Regions from separate parts of the Enterobacter sp. HK169 genome, predicted to be linked through region 2. Evidence: predicted binding sites of a transcription regulator. Region 2 holds the regulator's gene; each other region holds the start of a gene.
What was found. The regulator CRP, encoded in region 2, controls carbon source genes, mostly activating them, when cyclic AMP is high. The targets are predictions, from matches to a motif close to ATGTGANNNNNNTCACAT.

Region 1 (3,281 bases), 300 kb from region 2:
GCAGCGCATCGCCACATCACTGACCATCCACTCCGTATGCTGGAGGAGATATTGTGCATGGCAGATGCGCAGCTGGCGCAGATAGTGGTTCACCGTCATCCCGGTCAGGGTGCGGAAATGCTGGCGCAACGCGCGCTCGCTGCACTGTTCCTGCTCGCAGAATTTCTCCAGTACAAAGTTTTTATTCAGGCTGCCCGCAAGCCGGGTGATGAGCTTATCCAGCAGCGCTTCCTGCGTTGTGGCGGAGGGGTTATCAGTGGCGTAACGATGGCGCTTCAACGTCATCACCAGCTGGGCGAAAAGCAACTCCGCCAGCTGGTTAGCAACGGGGTCGTTCTTCTGGCTCTCCTGCTCCAGTTGAGAAATAACCTGCCGTACCTGAGCCATGCCGCTACTGCTTAAGCGCCAGTGCGGAGAACCCTTAGCATCAAGAAAGCCCGGAATGCTCGCGGCCCAGTCCACGTTAAGCTTGAGCCTGTCCGGACAGTAAATAACGTTCTGCAGCACCAGGTCGTTAACCGAGGCGTAGGAGTGTTTATCATCCGCGCGAATGTAGAACAGGTCTCCGCGCGTGATGCGGTAGGGACGGTCGTTGAGGATGTGCAGGCCGTTACCGCGCCAAACCAGCACCAGCTCGCAAAACTCGTGGGTATGTTCGGCAAAGACGTCCTGCGGGTAGCGATCGGCCACCGTGACAGCCTGACTCGCGGAGGCAAAAAAATCATCTTTGCGAAGAATTAACTGAGCAGCCACACCACGACCTCTACGCCGAATAACCTGACACTATTAGCTTTTTTGCGGAAATAAAACGGTGACTGCCCTCGCGTTACTGAAGCATCGCGTCTTTTCCCTGGCGAATATCGCGCGGAGACCAGTTAAATTCCCGGCGAAATAGCGTTGAAAAGTGATTGCTGTCGCCAAAACCGCAGCAATAGGCAATATCAGTGACGCTATCGTCGGTATGACGTAAAAGATGACGCGCTTTGATCAGGCGCAGACGGTTAAGGTAGCGTTGCGGCGTCAGTCCGGTGTGCTGTTTAAGCTGGCGATGCAGGGTCCGCAACGACAGGGAAAAATCATCCGCAAGGGTTTCCCAGCAGACATCCTCGGCAAAATGATCTTCCAGCCAGGCCATCAGATAGTTCAGGCGCGCGTTGTTATCTTCCAGCCCTTCCACCAGGCTGCTGCGGCGCAGCAGCACCAGAAGCTGCATAAACAGCAGTTCGCGCGTGGCAATGGCGTGCGTCTCCTGCCCGTCCTCGCTTCTCTCCATCTGGCTCACCAGCTGACGCACCTGCTGCAGGATGGACTGATTCACCCGCCAGTGCGACGGATAGTGTCCGTCTTGCTCCTGGGGCAACAGCTGGCTCAGCCCCGAAAGAAACTGGAACGCGTCCGGGGAACGGTAAAGCACATTCGTCAGATACAGGTTGTCGGTATGTTCATACAGGTGCCGGTCGTGGTCGCGCACGAAGCACACCGTACCGCCGCTGATGGTATAAGGCTGGCCATTGAAAACATGAATACCCGTCCCGCGCTCAACAATCACAATTTCGTGAAAATCATGATGATGCTCCGGGAACGCAGCCTGAGGAAGCCGTGGCTCAATCGCGACAGGCGAACCTCCTGAAGGAAAAAAATCCACGCAGTGCAGTACGGTCATAACGGCCCCCACCAATGAAAAATGTTCTCAAAATAGTAATTAAGGCCTCCCACACTCACCTTCAATTTTTGGCAGTAAACCTCGCAAAAGCTGTCCATTTTTCAAGAAACAGGGGGAAAGATCGGGAAATGCGCTCAGCGTCACACTGCCTGAGCATCCCGTCACTGCTGGAAACTGTGAACGCCCTCACATTCACCTTTGCTTTCTTGCCAGCGCGAGATTTGGCCTGTCAGTGGTGAGAAGGTGACTTTTTCTTCCCTTTTTTACACTCACCGCTAATGACTTAAGAAAGGACCCGACCATGACTTTTCGCCATTGTGTGGCTGTCGATTTAGGCGCATCCAGCGGCCGCGTAATGCTCGCGAGCTGGGACCGTGAGCAGCACGCGCTTTCGCTTCGCGAAATGCACCGTTTCGCCAACTGCCTGCAAAAGCAGGACGGTTTTGATACCTGGGATATCGATGCCCTGGAGGCGGAGATCCGTACCGGACTGAACAACGTCTGCAACGACGGCATTCGCATCGACAGCATCGGCATTGATACCTGGGGCGTAGACTTCGTTCTGCTTGATAGCCATGGCGAGCGCGTCGGCTTGCCGGTTTCTTATCGCGACAGCCGCACCGACGGCCTGATGGCGAACGCTATCGCCCAGCTTGGCAAGGACAACATCTACGGGCGCAGCGGCATTCAGTTTCTGCCGTTTAACACGCTTTATCAGCTGCGTGCTTTGGTCGAGCAACAGCCGGAGCTGGTCGCGGACGTGGCCCATGCGCTGCTGATCCCGGACTACCTGAGCTATCGCCTGACCGGCAACATGAACTGGGAATATACCAACGCCACCACCACGCAGCTGGTCAACATCAACTCGGATAGCTGGGACGAACATCTGCTGGCCTGGACGGGGGCCTCGCCTTCCTGGTTCGGCACGCCAACCCACCCGGGTAACGTGATCGGTCACTGGATTTGCCCCCAGGGGAACGCAATCCCTGTCGTTGCCGTCGCCAGCCACGATACCGCCAGCGCGGTAATAGCGTCCCCACTTGCAAGCAAAGACGCGGCTTACCTCTCGTCCGGCACCTGGTCGCTGATGGGCTTTGAGAGCAAAACCCCGTACGCCAGCGATGCCGCGATGGCGGCAAATATTACCAACGAAGGCGGTGCCGAAGGCCGCTACCGCGTACTGAAAAACATCATGGGGCTGTGGCTGCTCCAGCGGGTGCTGAAAGAGCAAAACATTACCGACCTGCCCGCGCTTATCGCCGAAACCGAGAAGCTGAAGGCCTGTACGTTCCTGATCAACCCGAACGATGACCGCTTTATCAACCCGGCGCACATGAGCGCCGAAATTCAGGCCGCCTGCGTCGAGGGCGGGCAGCCGGTGCCGTCGAGCCCTTCAGAACTGGCGCGCTGCATTTTTGACAGCCTCGCCCTGCTGTATGCCGACATCCTCAGCGAGCTGGCGAGCCTTCGCGGAAAACCGTTCAGCCAGCTGCATATCGTGGGCGGCGGCTGCCAGAACCAGCTGCTGAACCAGCTCTGCGCCGATGCCTGCGGCATCACCGTGGTGGCGGGTCCCGTGGAGGCCTCCACGCTCGGGAATATCGGCATTCAGCTGATG
Region 2 (3,281 bases):
ACGGGGTCGAGTGGTGCGGGAACCACCACCACCAGCCTCGCATTTCGCAAGATTTTCGCCCAGCTGAATCTCCGTGCGGCGGAGGTCGAAGGCGACAGCTTTCACCGCTACACGCGTCCGGAGATGGACATGGCCATTCGTAAGGCGCGCGATTCGGGTAAACACATCAGCTACTTCGGCCCGGAGGCCAATGACTTTGGCCTGCTGGAACAAACCTTTATAGAGTACGGTAAGAGCGGCAAAGGGCAGTCCCGCAAGTATCTGCACACCTATGATGAAGCCGTACCCTGGAATCAGGTGCCGGGAACCTTTACCCCGTGGCAGCCGCTGCCGGAACCCACCGACGTCCTGTTTTACGAAGGATTGCACGGCGGCGTGGTCACCCCTCAACACGATGTGGCGCGCCACGTGGATCTGCTGGTCGGCGTGGTCCCTATCGTTAACCTGGAGTGGATCCAGAAGCTGACGCGTGACATGAGCGAGCGTGGCCATTCTCGCGAAGCGGTGATGGACTCCGTGGTGCGCTCCATGGAGGATTACATTAACTTCCTGACGCCGCAGTTCTCCCGCACCCATATCAACTTCCAGCGCGTGCCGACGGTGGACACCTCCAACCCGTTCGCGGCCAAAAGCATCCCGTCGCTGGATGAGAGCTTTGTGGTGATCCATTTCCGCAATCTCGAAGGCATTGATTACCCCTGGCTGCTGGCAATGCTGCAGGGCTCGTTTATTTCGCACATGAATACGTTAGTCGTGCCGGGCGGAAAAATGGGGCTGGCGATGGAGCTCATCATGACGCCGCTGGTGGAGCGACTGATGGAAGGGAAGCAGATCGCGTGAGCATGTTCCCTCTCCCTGTGGGAGAGGGTTAGGGTGAGGGCATCAACACGCACGATGCCCCATCAATCACGCCTCGATCACTTCATACGAATGCGTGATTTTTACCGCTTTCTCCAGCATTAACGCCACAGAGCAGTACTTCTCCGCAGACAGGTCCACCGCACGCGAGACCGCCGCGTCTTTCAGCTCTTTACCGGTGACCACAAAGTGCAGGTTAATATGGGTGAACAGGCGTGGCGCCTCTTCGCGACGCTCTGACGTGAGTTTAACCTCACAATCCGTCACGTCATGACGTCCTTTTTGCAGAATCGACACCACGTCAATTGCGCTGCATCCGCCTGCCGCCATCAGCACCATTTCCATTGGGCTGGGTGCTTTATCGCCGGAGTTACCGTCCATCAAAATCTGGTGTCCTGACGCGGACTCGCCCAGGAACGTTAAACCTTCAACCCATTTCACGCGCGCTTGCATATTCATTAACTCCAACGTTGCATTTTTGGTGACAGATTACGTGTGCGTTACATTTATCGCAATGGAAGGCGACCTGCATCATGCTGAAGCGAGACACCAGGAGACACGCGGCGAAAGCTATGCTAAAACACTCAGGATGCTACAGTAATACATTGACGTTACACGTGTATGCAGAGGACATCAAACTTTACTGGCTGCGAAACGTTACGGTAGCCGACTTCCCAGGGTATGGGTAAGAATTCGATTGCAACCCCAGAGTCCGGATGCATCTGATGACTCTGGTGACAGCTTATAACAGAGGATAACAGCGCATGGTGCTTGGCAAACCGCAAACAGACCCGACTCTCGAATGGTTCTTGTCTCATTGCCACATTCATAAGTACCCATCGAAGAGCACGCTGATTCACCAGGGTGAAAAAGCGGAAACGTTGTATTACATCGTTAAAGGCTCGGTGGCAGTGCTGATCAAAGATGAAGAAGGGAAAGAGATGATCCTTTCTTATCTGAACCAGGGCGATTTCATCGGTGAACTGGGCCTGTTTGAAGAGGGCCAGGAACGTAGCGCCTGGGTTCGAGCAAAGACAGCATGTGAAGTGGCTGAAATTTCTTACAAGAAGTTCCGTCAGCTGATTCAGGTTAACCCTGACATCCTGATGCGTCTTTCTTCCCAGATGGCGCGCCGTCTGCAGGTCACGTCAGAGAAAGTGGGTAACCTCGCCTTCCTGGACGTTACCGGCCGTATCGCACAAACCCTGTTGAACCTGGCGAAACAGCCAGACGCCATGACCCACCCGGACGGCATGCAAATTAAAATTACCCGTCAGGAAATTGGTCAGATCGTCGGCTGCTCCCGTGAAACAGTGGGCCGTATCCTGAAAATGCTGGAAGATCAAAACCTGATCTCCGCCCACGGTAAAACCATCGTGGTCTACGGAACGCGTTAATTCCGCTTAAACGGCGTGCCATCGCAAGGTGTCACGCCGTTTTTGTCTCTACTCCCCATGTGGCGCAGGCTGATCTATCACCCGGAAGTTAACTACGCACTGCGGCAAACGCTGGTGTTGTGTCTTCCTGTGGCCATAGGCCTGATCCTCGGACATCTTCAGCAAGGCCTGCTGTTTTCCCTCGTGCCCGCCTGCTGCAACATCGCCGGTCTGGACACGCCGCATAAGCGTTTTTTCAAACGCCTGATCGTTGGTGGCTGCCTGTTTGCGGGCTGTAGCCTCGCCGTACAACTCCTGCTTGCCCGGGATATCCCGCTGCCGCTGATCCTGACCGTACTGGCGATGACCCTTGGCGTCACGGCGGAAATCAGTTCGCTGCATGCTCGCCTGCTTCCCGCCTCGCTGATTGCGGCCATTTTCACGCTGAGCCTCGCCGGGAACATGCCGGTGTGGGAGCCGCTGCTGATCTACGCCCTGGGGACATTATGGTACGGGCTGTTTAACTGGTTTTGGTTCTGGCTGTGGCGGGAGCAGCCGCTGCGTGAATCCCTGAGCCTGCTCTATGTGCAGCTTGCGGATTACTGCGAGGCCAAATACACCCTGCTCACCCAGCACACCGATCCGGAAAAATCCTTACCGCCGCTGCTGACGCGCCAGCAGAAGGTGGTGGATCTCATAAGCCAGTGCTATCAGCAGCTGCATATGCTCGCCGCCAACAAGAACCACGAGTACAAGCGGCTGCTGCGCACCTTCCAGGTCGGGCTGGATCTACAGGAGCATATCTCCGTAAGCCTTCACCACCCGCAGGAGGTGCAAAAGCTGGTCGAGCGCAGCCACGCCGAAGCGGTGATCCGCTGGAACGCGCAGACCGTATCGGCACGTCTGCGGATCCTGGCCGATGATATTCTCTACCACCGCTACCCGACGCGCTTTAACATGGAAAAACAGCTGGGCGCGCTGGAGAAAATCGCCCGCCAGCATCCCGATAACCCGGTCGGCCAGTTTGCCGCCTGGCACTTCAGCCGC
Region 3 (3,281 bases), 1.1 Mb from region 2:
TAGAGGCGGTGATCAGCGGGATGGAGTCAACGGTCGCGGTGATGTCGCGGGTGGCGTAGAAACGCTTGTCTGCCGGAGCAAGAGAGCTGGTCTGGCCGATAATCGCCACACCAACGTCTTTAATAATGTCGCGGAAGCGGTTGTCGTCCGGGAAGATATCGAAGCCCGGAATGGCTTCCAGTTTGTCGAGCGTACCGCCGGTGTGGCCCAGGCCGCGCCCGGAGATCATCGGGATGTAACCGCCACAGGCTGCCACCATAGGGCCGAGCATCAGAGACGTCACGTCACCCACGCCGCCGGTGGAGTGCTTATCCACAATCGGGCCGTTAAGGTTGAGGCTTTTCCAGTCCAGAACGGTTCCTGAATCTCGCATCGCCATGGTCAGCGACACGCGCTCAGGCATCGACATATCGTGGAAGAAAATGGTCATCGCCAGAGCCGCAATTTGCCCTTCTGAGACGGTGTTATCACGAATGCCGTTGATGAAGAAGCGGATCTCTTCATCGCTTAATGCATGACCATCACGTTTTTTACGAATAATTTCTTGTGCGAGAAACACGGTAACCTCCATGCGGAATCGGGGGAGTTGTGGCGGGTGGCGCTACGCTTACCCGCCCTACGATCCTGTCGACCGGATGAGCGAAGCGTCATCCGGCATTGTCTGGCAATCAGTAGCTGCTTGCGCTCTTACCGTCGCCATGACCCAGCGCTTTCAGCAGGCTGGCCAGCAGGCTGGACGCACCGAAGCGGTAGTGACGGGAATCGGCCCAGTCGGCGCCAAACAGCTCGTCGGCAATCGCCAGGAATTGCTGCGCGTCTTCAGCAGTACGCACGCCGCCCGCAGGTTTGAAACCAACGGTTTTGGATACGCCCATGTCGCGGATCACTTCCATCATGATGCGCGCGCTTTCCGGGGTCGCATTCACCGGCACTTTACCGGTAGAGGTTTTAATGAAATCCGCACCGGCTTTGATGGAGATTTCAGATGCCTTACGAATCAGCGCCTCTTCTTTCAGCTCGCCGGTTTCGATGATCACTTTCAGCAGCACATTTGCCGCCGCGCACGCGTCTTTACAGGCTTTCACTAGGTCAAAACCGACCTGCTCGTTACCGGCGATCAGCGCGCGGTACGGGAACACCACGTCAACTTCGTCTGCGCCGTAAGCAATCGCCGCGCGGGTTTCTGCCAGCGCGATCTCGATATCGTCGTTGCCATGCGGGAAGTTAGTTACGGTTGCAATGCGCACGTCCGGCGTACCCTGCTCTTTCAGCGTCTTACGGGCAATCGGGATAAAGCGCGGGTAGATACAGATGGCTGCGGTGTTACCCACCGGCGTTTTCGCCTGATGGCACAGGGCGATGACTTTTTCATTGGTGTCGTCATCGTTCAGGGTGGTCAGGTCCATCAGTTTCAACGCGCGCAGGCTGCTTGCAGTTAAATCGGTCATAACATTCTCCAACGGCAGTGCCGTATAAATTTTACCTTGCGGGTCTGTGAGTATTCTAACATTCACCCGCATCCACACTTCGACATTCATCACAGTTAATGAAAACTGCATACAAATTTGCATTACTGTAATGAGATCTTCTTCAAACTTTAGCGCGTAAATTGCTGACTAAAGCAGCGATACCCCCTGTCGGATCAAAAGCCCCGACAGGCTGGCTTCCTACAATCCGTTCATCATCCGCAGAACACTCAAGGAAGCGACTATGCCCCACTCCAGCCCCGACGCCCTGCAACAACGTTGCCAGCACATTGTGACAAGCCCGGTGTTAACCCCGGAACAAAAACGTCATTTTCTGGCGCTGGAAGCGGAAAACAACCTGCCTTACCCGGCACTTCCTGAGGCCGCACGAGCCGCGCTGGACGAGGGGGTTATCTGCGACATGTTCGAAGGCCATGCGCCTTACAAACCCCGTTACGTTCTGCCGGATTACGCAAAATTTCTGGCTAACGGTTCAGAGTGGCTGGAGCTGGAAGGCGCGAAAGATCTCGACGACGCCCTCTCGCTGTTAACCATCCTCTACCATCATGTTCCGTCCGTCACATCGATGCCGGTCTATCTCGGTCAGCTTGATGCGATATTGACTCCATATGTTAGAATTCTAACACAAGAAGAGATCGATAGCCGAATAAAACGTTTCTGGCGCTATCTCGACCGTACGCTGCCGGATGCGTTTATGCACGCAAACATCGGGCCTGAAGATACGCCCGTCACGCGCGCCATTCTGCGTGCCGATGCAGAGCTGAAGCAGGTCGCGCCGAACCTGACCTTTATCTACGATCCCGATATCACCCCACATGATTTGCTGCTTGAGGTGGCGAAAAACATTTGTGAATGCAGCAAACCGCATATTTCTAATGGCCCGATGAATGATAAAATTTTCACAAAAGGCCGTTACGGCGTGGTGAGCTGTTACAACTCCCTGCCGCTTGCAGGCGGTGGCAGCACTCTGGTGCGCCTTAACCTCAAAGCCATTGCTGAACGCAGCGCATCCATTGACGACTTCTTCACCCGCACGCTCCCGCACTACTGCCAGCAGCAAATTGCCATCATCGATGCGCGCTGCGGTTTCCTGTACGAGCAATCTGGCTTCTTTGAGAATAGCTTCCTGGTAAAAGAGGGGCTGACTGATGCGGATCGGTTTGTGCCCATGTTTGGCATGTACGGCCTGGCGGAAGCGGTAAACGCGCTCTGTGAGAAAGCAGGATTAGCGGGACGCTACGGAAAGGATGAACAGGCCAACGCGCTGGGCTATCGCATCAGCGAACAGCTTGCAGCGTTCGTTGAAAGCACGCCGGTGAAGCACGGCTGGAAGCATCGCGCGATGCTTCACGCGCAGTCGGGGATCAGTTCCGATTCGGGCACCACGCCGGGCGCGCGCCTGCCCTACGGCGACGAGCCGGATCCCATCAGCCATCTGCTGGCCGTTGCGCCGCATCACAAACACTATCACTCCGGAATCAGCGATATTCTCACCCTGGAGGAGACGGTCAAACGCAACCCGCAGGCGGTGGTTCAGCTTTGCCTGGGCGCATTCAGGGCGGGAATGCGTGAATTTACCGCCAACGTCGCGGGTAACGATCTGGTCCGCGTGACCGGATACATGGTTCGCTTGTCGGATCTGGAGAAATACCGGGAAGCCGGATCGCGCACCAATACTACCTGGCTGGGGGAAGAAGCCGCACGTAATACCCGTATTCTGGAACGTCAGCCGCGCGTGGTTAGCCATGAACAGCAGATGCGCTTTAGTTAGTCAGGTCATTCCTTTTTCCTGCG

Region 1: rhaS (HTH-type transcriptional activator RhaS) is a predicted target of CRP. The motif match lies at 1,792-1,809, and genes of this name have one in related genera.
Region 3: deoC (deoxyribose-phosphate aldolase) is a predicted target of CRP. The motif match lies at 1,579-1,596, and genes of this name have one in related genera.

The regions. Positions count from the first base shown of each region.
Region 1 is NZ_CP017087.1:2,845,491-2,848,771, forward strand. Features, by position in the region: gene rhaR (HTH-type transcriptional activator RhaR) at 1-753, opposite strand, end outside; gene rhaS (HTH-type transcriptional activator RhaS) at 827-1,663, opposite strand; gene rhaB (rhamnulokinase) at 1,965-3,281, shown strand, end outside.
Region 2 is NZ_CP017087.1:2,545,742-2,549,022, forward strand. Features, by position in the region: gene EnteroDNA1_RS12170 (phosphoribulokinase) at 1-840, shown strand, start outside; gene EnteroDNA1_RS12175 (OsmC family protein) at 907-1,311, opposite strand; gene crp (cAMP-activated global transcriptional regulator CRP) at 1,623-2,255, shown strand; gene EnteroDNA1_RS12185 (YccS/YhfK family putative transporter) at 2,313-3,281, shown strand, end outside.
Region 3 is NZ_CP017087.1:3,603,712-3,606,992, reverse strand. Features, by position in the region: gene deoA (thymidine phosphorylase) at 1-559, opposite strand, end outside; gene deoC (deoxyribose-phosphate aldolase) at 669-1,448, opposite strand; gene EnteroDNA1_RS17160 (YjjI family glycine radical enzyme) at 1,711-3,258, shown strand; gene EnteroDNA1_RS17155 (YjjW family glycine radical enzyme activase) at 3,233-3,281, shown strand, end outside.